Regions from separate parts of the Oceanisphaera sediminis genome, predicted to be linked through region 1. Evidence: predicted binding sites of a transcription regulator. Region 1 holds the regulator's gene; the other holds the start of a gene.

Region 1 (4,184 bases):
CATCATCGGAATCATCCAGTTGGCGAGGCCGACAAAGGACGGCATCACGGCGCCGAAAATCATCACCAGACCGTGCATGGTGGTCATCTGATTGAAGAAGTTCGGCTCCACCAACTGCAGGCCGGGCTGAAACAGCTCGGCCCGAATCACCATGGCCATGCCGCCGCCCACAAAGAACATGGACAGGCTGAACAGCAGATACAGGGTGCCGATATCTTTGTGGTTGGTGGTAAACAGCCAGCGCCGCAAGCCTTTGGCCGGGCCGTGATGCGCCTCGTCATGGCCCAGATGTTCATCGGCGGTGTCTGTTACGTTTAGCTGTGTCATCCCTGCCCCCTATTGTCCCTGCCTGGCCTGATCAATGTCGCCGGGTTGCACCAGATCGCCGGCATCATTGCCCCAGGCATTGCGTTCATAGGTGATCACCGCGGCCAGCTCTTTCAGCGCCAGCTGCTTGTCGAAACTCTGCATGGCGGTGCCGGCCTTGCCGTACAGCACGATATCGATATGGGCGGCCCTGTCGTTGAGAACCATCTCGCTGCCCTTGAGTGCCGGAAAGGCGCCGGGTATGCCTTCGCCACTGGCCTGGTGACAGGCGGCACAGTGGCGTTGATAAACCTGCTCACCAAGCTGCATCAACTCGTCCTGGGTCATTTCCATCGCCAACAGCTGCTGTTCGGCGGCCTTGGCTGCGTCCTGCTCGGCCCGGGTGTCAGCCAGCCAACCGTCGAATTCCTCGGGCGTTCGGGCATCCACCACTATCGGCATGAAACCGTGATCCTTGCCGCACAGCTCGGCACACTGACCGCGATACAGACCGGGCTGATTGATGCGGGTCCAGGCTTCGTTGATAAAACCGGGAATGGCGTCTTTCTTCACCGCAAACGCCGGCATCCACCAGGAGTGGATAACGTCATCGGAGGTGATCAGGAAACGAATCTTGCGGTCGGTGGGCAGCACCAGCGGCTGGTCGACTTCAATCAGGTAATTTTCACCCTTGGCGACCGTTCCCTGAATTTGCTGCGGCAAGGTGGCCAGCAGGCTGTAGAACTCGACCCCCTGATCGAAGTACCGGTAATGCCACTTCCACTGAGACCCGGTGATCTGCACGGTGAGATCGGATTCTGAGGCATCTTCCATCGCCACCAGGGTACGAGTGGCGGGCACCGCCATGGCGATCAGAATGATAAAGGGGATCAGGGTCCAGAGGATCTCGACCTTGGTACTTTCATGAAACTGCGCCGCCCGGGCACCCTTGGATTTTCGATGGTGAATAATGGCCCAGAACATGACCCCGAATACCAGCAGGCCGATAATCGCGCAGATAATCAGTATGGTCATATGCAGGCCATACACCTTTTGGCTGATATCGGTGACCCCTTCGGTCATGTTCAAACGAGCTTGCGCTCTTGCAGGCAGCGTTGCCAGCAGGGACAACAGCAGAATAATCGGCTTCACACGCACCCCCAAAAGTTCTTCCTGTATTTTTGGTGCACTCGTCTAACGAGTCAGTGCTTGTCGGGCTACCACATCCCTCGGCCCGGCACTCACTAAGTAAAGCACTGATAATGAAAAAGTAAAAAATTGAAGTAAAAAAGGAAGTTAGGCCGATCCCATGAACAGTGGTCTATTCCATCGCTGTGTAAACATCGGACAAAGGGCCCACTCCACCGGCCCGCTTCAAGCACCTCCTTGTGACGCTCAGCACATGACATCCCTGTCATGTGATGGCCGCTGGAGCAGATCCCTTTGTCCTCCTTGATACTCCGGCATGGCCTGTTGGCGCCGCCTTCTGGCTACTCGGTGCTCAAGAAGAGGCAACAGAGAACGACCCCCTCGACCGTGAAATGCTATGGACGGCATTTCCGAGCCCCCATGGGGCAGCTTGCTGCCGTATATCTTTGTTGGGTAATGGACCGAGTATCCAGTGAATATTCGCAGCCGGTTACCCAGCAAAGATGGCTAGCCCAGTGGCGTGTCGAGGGAGGCGGCTGTGTTGCCTCTGGTCTGAGGCACAAATATGATCAGATACTTAATGGAGTTGATGGAAGGAAACGAAAAACGGGGCAGATCAACTGCCCCGGAGTGCGCTGTTCAGAGCAAGGGGAAATCAGAAGTCGGCGTTGCGGATCACCCCGACGGCCAGGCCTTCGATGGTCAGCTCCTGAGTACGCAGGTCCACCTCGATGGGAGCAAGTTCCTCGTTTTCGGGCAACAGGCTGACCTTGCTGCCCTGACGCCGAAAGCGCTTGACCGTGACTTCATCGTCCAGCCGGGCGACAACCACCTGGCCATTGCGCACTTCCCGGGTTTTATGTACCGCCAGCAGATCGCCGTCCATGATGCCGATGTTCTTCATGCTCATGCCCTTTACCCGCAGCAGAAAATCGGCCGACGGATGAAACAGGGACGGATCCAGCTTGTAGTGGCTCTCGATATGCTGCTGGGCCAGAATGGGCTCACCGGCGGCAACGCGTCCGATCAGCGGCAGCCCCAATTCCTCTTCTTCCTCGGCGAGGCGAATACCACGAGAGGTGCCGGGCATCATGGTGATGACGCCTTTTTTAGCCAGCGCCTTGAGGTGCTCTTCGGCGGCATTCGCCGATTTAAAGCCCAGCGTCCGGGCAATTTCGGCGCGGGTCGGCGGCATCCCGGTCTGCTGAATATGCTCTTTGATGATCTCCAGTACCTGAGACTGGCGAGGCGTAAGGGCTTTCATAATGGACCTGTTTTTTTATACAGTTAACTGTCAGTATATCCAGTAAATCCGACAGGGCAAGCATAAAATCCGAGCCCTTCCTGCGACCGGTATCCTTGCATCAGCCACCACCCGCTGTGGTTACAGCAACGTCAGTACCACGCCGGCGAATACCAGCATGCCGACGTAGTTGTTGTTGAGAAAGGCGCCGAAACAGGCCATGCGCTCCCGGTCGCGGATCTGCCGCTGCTGGTACACAAACAGGCCGGCCGCACCCAGCAGGCTCCAGTAAAAAATGGGGCCAAGGGCAAAGGCCTGGCCGGCCGCCACCAGCAACATCAGGGTCACTAGCTGCAACAGACCGACTGCCAGCTTGTCACGACGACCAAACAGGATGGCGGTCGACTTGACGCCGATTTTAAGGTCATCGTCTCGATCCACCATGGCATACATGGTGTCGTAGGCGATGGTCCAGGTCAGATTGGCGGCGAACAGCAGCCAGAGTCCCGGCGGCAGGCTGTTGCTCTGGGCGGCGAAGGCCATGGGAATGGCCCAGGAAAAGGCGATGCCCAGAAACAGCTGCGGCAGGTTGGTGTAGCGTTTCATGAAGGGATAAAGCGCCGCCCAGCCCAGGCCAGCCACCGCCAGTTGTATGGTCAGGGCGTTGGTGGTCAGCACCAGCAGGAAGGAGATACCCACCAGCAGGGCGAAAAAGCCCAGCGCCTGCTTTTCGGTCAGCTCGCCACTCGGCAGCGGCCGGGCATGGGTACGCTTGACGTGCCCGTCGATATGACGGTCCGCGTAATCGTTGATTACACAACCGGCGGAGCGCATCGAAAACACCCCGGCAACAAACACCAGCAGCAGCCAGAACGAAGGCCGGCCCTCACCGGCTATCCAGATCGCCCACAGGGTCGGCCACAGCAGCAATAGGGTGCCGATGGGTTTGTCGAGTCGGGCCAGCGCCATATAGGCACGCCAGCGAGGTCGGGATGGGGTAGTCATGGCAGTCATTTATTTCCTTCCTGATAGGCCTGCGCCTGCGGTAAAAACAGCTCGGTCACCAAGACACCGGCCCTGCCGGTAGACAACAGCGAACGCCGGGCCCAGGGCAAATAATCCTTTGCTGACGGCACTATGTCCTGCATTTGAGTCAACTGCTGCCACTGCGGAGTCGTCAGTTGGGCAAATTCGAACTCGCTGCGCAGTAATTGAGGATCTTCAAACAACAATTCGCCCAGCGCCCGCTGACCCAGCCCGCCCAGCGCCGGCACCGCATTCAGGGTCGAGGGAGAATACAGGGAGCTGGCATAAACCCAGGGCTGTTCATCGCAGAGCAGCAACACTTCACGGCAAAAGGCACGATCGGCGCCAATCCATGCGGCCTGAGTCGGGGTAAGGGATATTTCGGCGGTGGTGCGCTGTAACTGAACCCGAAACTGCCGGCAATGACGACGCAACCGTTCGGTCAGAGAGCCGGTATCCT
Region 2 (4,184 bases), on a different contig from region 1:
CCCAATCAGATGGAGCAGACCCTGCGCGAGCGGCTGTTGATCGCCGAGGATACCGGCCATGTGATGACCGATACTTACTACCGGGTGGGCGGCTTCGTCACCGACAACCTGGGCCTGCAGTTCCAGGCCAACCTGCAGCAGGGCAACGGCTTTCGCGATCACTCCGCCACCGACGTGCAGAACTACATTCTCGATGTGGACTACTTCGCGGACGACATCAACGAGTTCAAGGCCCAGCTGCAGTATTATGACGTGACCGCCGATCTGCCCGGCGCCCTGAGCCCCACCGCCTATGAGGCGAACCGCAACCAGTCGCAACGGCCTCATGATGGCTACGACGCCGATATGTGGCGCGCCAACCTGACCTGGATCCATACCCCCAGCGACGATCTGGAAGTCCAGTGGCGCAACTTCGCCCATCGGGCGGACCGAACCTTCTTCTTTGGTCAGGACTCCACCGACTGGGATAACTGGAGCGATCCAGCCAATCCATCCACCGTCGTGGCCGATTCACCCCGCATATTCAACGTTTACGGCACCGAGCCGCGGGTGACCAAACAGCTGAACAATCACACCCTGATGCTGGGCGGCCGTTATGTGCGGGAAGAGGTGGAATTCGACGTCAACCGCCTGACCCTGGCCGACGGCAGTTACAACGATCAGGTGCGGGATTGGGAATTCGTCACCAACGCCTATGCCGCCTATGTCAGCGACACCATCAGTTTGCTGGATGATCGTCTGGCCATCACCCCCGGTATCCGTTACGAAGAAGTGCGCACCGATTACCGGGACGATAATTCCGGCGCCATCAGCGATAACCATACCTCCGAATGGTTGCCCGGCCTGACCGTGGGCCTGCAGGCCAGCGACCAGGTGTTCCTGTTTGCCAATGCCCAGCGCTCCCTGGTACCGGTACAGACCGCTCAGGTGATCCGTGAGGGCGCGGTGGCCAACGAAACCGCCTGGAACTACGAACTGGGCGCGCGCTGGCAGCCGACCGACAGCCTGCAGACTTCAGCCACTTTGTTCCGTATCGATTACCAGGATCAAATCCAGTACAACAAGGCGCAGAGTGTGTATGAAAACCTGGGCGAGACCCGCCAACAGGGCATCGAGCTGGAAGGCCGCTGGCAGGCCACCGACCAGCTGGCGCTGGGACTGGGCTATACCCTGCTGGACAGCGAACAACGAACCGGTACCAACCGGGGCAAAGAACTGCCCAACGCACCGCGACACCATGTGAGCGCCAACGCCACTTACCAGACCGGCCTGTGGACCGCCAGTGCCAGTGCCTTGTATGCGTCCGCGAGCTTCAGCGATGCGGATAATACCGTTACCGAAACTGCCAATGGCAGCAAGGGCGAGCTGCCGTCCTATACCCTGGTCAATACTCGTTTGGGCCGGGACATTCCGCTTGGCAACGACATGACCCTGAATGTGGGTCTGGGTGTCAACAACCTGCTGGACGACGATGCCTACTTCCGTGGCGCCGATGTCAGCCCCATCGGTCGCGTGCCCATGCCCGGCCGCACCTATATGCTGGAAGGCCAGCTGAGCTTCTAAGCTCCGACGTTGTCTGCTTACCATCACAGGGCCATTCAGGCCCTGTTTTTTTATCCAGTATTCACATGCTACACTCGGCGCCTTTTCAGCCGGGAAGGTAGTCGATGGCGGATTTCAGAACGCATATTCAGGTGGCCTCGGTGGCCAGCGGCCTGCTGGCGGGGTCGCTGGCCTGGGCGCAGCTGGTGACCCTGCCCGAGGCGGGCCTGTTGTGGCTGGCGGGTACACTGGGAGGGATACTGCCGGATATCGATGCCGATACGTCCCGCTCCATTCGTATCATCTTCCGCCTGTTCGGCATTCTCGGCACCATGCTGGCGCTGCTGTATGGCCGACAATACCTGCCGCTGGTCGACACCCTGGTATTGGGGGCGGTCGCCTATGTGCTGGTGCGTTATCCCCTGTGCTGGGCCTTCGCCCGCTTTACCGTGCACAGAGGTACCCTGCATTCGCTGCTGGCCAACCTGGTGTTTGCCGGCGGTGGTGTGGTGATTAGCTCTCGTTTATTTCAGTTGCCGGCCGAGCTGGCCTGGCAGCTGGGTATCTTCGTGTTTATCGGTGCCATGATCCACTTGCTGCTGGACGAGCTGTACAGCATCGATCTGGAAGGGCGGCGACTGAAGAAATCGTTCGGCACCGCGCTCAAAATCACCGAATGGCGCTCTCCGCTGGCCAACCTGTTGCTGCTCTCTCTGCTGGCGGCATGCTGGTGGCTGGCGCCCACCGCGCCGTCGCTGCTGCTGGTGCTGCAGCGGCTATTGCCGCTTTCTCACATCTGATAAGATAGCGCGGCCGGCAGCCTCGCCCTTCGATATAAATACAATAACCCGGCGGCGGTGTTTGGCAGCGTTTCAACACTCCACACACAGGACACACGCGATGAGTCTCGCAGACAAGGTATTGGCCGTTAACAACGACCTTCCGATCCGTACCCACCAGCCGGTGCACAGTGGCAAGGTACGCTCTGTATACTGGCTGACCGAAGAAGACAGCCGCCGGCTGATCCAGGAAAAAGGCTATGACGTGGCCGCCGATGCGCCGCTGGCCATCATGGTGATCAGCGATCGCATCTCGGCGTTCGACTGCATCTGGCACGGCGAGGGTGGCATGCAGGGCGTGCCCGGCAAGGGCGCGGCGCTCAACGCCATTTCCAACCACTGGTTCAAGCTGTTCCGCGAGCAGGGCCTGGCCGACAGCCATATTCTGGATATCCCGCATCCCTTCGTGTGGATAGTACAGAAGGCGACTCCGGTGAAGATTGAGGCCATCTGCCGTCAGTACATCACCGGCTCCATGTGGCGCAGCTACGCCAAGGGTGAGCGCGAATTCTGCGGCATTCGTCTGCCGGATGGTCTGCAAAAAGACCAGAAGCTGCCGGAGTTGCTGATGACCCCCTCGACCAAGGGCATTCTCACCGGTATTCCCGGCGTGCCGGAGGCGGACGACGTCAACATCACTCGTCAGAATATCGAAGACAACTTCGCCGCCTTCAACTTCCGTAGTCAGGATGATATTGCCCACTACGAGCGGCTGCTGAAAGAAGGTTTTGAGGTGATAAGCGAGGAGCTGGCCAAAATCGATCAGGTGTTTGTCGATACCAAGTTCGAGTTCGGCTATGTCACCGATGCCGCAGGCAACGAGAAACTGATCTACATGGACGAAGTGGGTACCCCCGACTCGTCCCGAATCTGGGACGGCCCCGCCTATCGCGACGGCCGTATTGTGGAGAACTCGAAAGAGGACTTCCGCCAGCTGCTGCTCAAGCATTTCCCGGACCCGGATATTCTGCTCAATAAAGAGCGGATGCCCGAGCGGGAGGCGTTGGCGCGTGACAATGCGCTGCCGGTTGAGGTGCTGATGGATATTTCCCGCACCTATGTCGGTATTGCCGAGAAAATTACCGGCCAGAAGCTGACATTGTCCGATAATCCCAAGGCGGATATCATCGCCATATTGCGTGACCGGTACGGCTTGATTGATTAAATAAAAAATCCGGGGCTTTCCCGGATTTTTTATTCGTGTCCATGTCCGGGAACGAGCAATAAATTGACTAAATGGTCAGTTCCTTCGAATAGGCGAAGCTGTTTTACCAGTCGCTAGATTCGATACTGATAGTTTGCCTTTGTTAACAAACTAAAAAACCCGGGAAATCCCGGGTTTTTCGGTTATCTGTGGTGAAAGGGCGGTTTAACGGGTGCCGAATACCACTATGGTCTTGCCGTGGGCGGAGATCAGGTTCTGCTCTTCCAGCATTTTAAGAATACGGCCCACGGTTTCCCGCGAGCAACCGACGATCTGGCCGATTTCCTGACGGGTAATCTTGATCTGCATGCCGTCCGGATGGGTCATGGCATCGGGCTGACGGGCCAGGCTGAGCAGGGTTTCCGCGATGCGACCGGTCACGTCGAGGAAGGCCAGATCACCCACTTTCTGGCTGGTGGTTTGCAGTCGTTCGGCCATCTGAGCCGACAGCCGCATCAGAATCTCCGGGTTCACCTGGATCAGCTGACGAAACTTCTTGTAGGAAATCTCGGCCACTTCACAGGGAGATTTGGCACGAACCCAGGCGGTACGCAGTGGATTATCCGTTTCTTCAAACAGCCCCAGCTCACCGATAAAGT

What was found. Region 1 encodes LexA, which represses DNA repair genes until DNA is damaged. Its sites were predicted from a motif close to ANCTGTNTNNNNANACAGNT; they were not measured.
Region 2: ABD827_RS02720 (metal-dependent hydrolase) is a predicted target of LexA. The motif match lies at 1,604-1,623, and genes of this name have one in related genera.

Annotation. Positions count from the first base shown of each region.
Region 1 covers NZ_BAABDS010000026.1:198,055-202,238, reverse strand. The annotation lists gene ctaD (cytochrome c oxidase subunit I) at 1-327, opposite strand, end outside; gene coxB (cytochrome c oxidase subunit II) at 337-1,458, opposite strand; gene lexA (transcriptional repressor LexA) at 2,111-2,719, opposite strand; gene ubiA (4-hydroxybenzoate octaprenyltransferase) at 2,840-3,703, opposite strand; gene ABD827_RS08880 (chorismate--pyruvate lyase family protein) at 3,709-4,184, opposite strand, start outside.
Region 2 covers NZ_BAABDS010000006.1:49,453-53,636, forward strand. The annotation lists gene ABD827_RS02715 (TonB-dependent receptor family protein) at 1-1,563, shown strand, start outside; gene ABD827_RS02720 (metal-dependent hydrolase) at 1,668-2,342, shown strand; gene ABD827_RS02725 (phosphoribosylaminoimidazolesuccinocarboxamide synthase) at 2,443-3,546, shown strand; gene crp (cAMP-activated global transcriptional regulator CRP) at 3,751-4,184, opposite strand, start outside.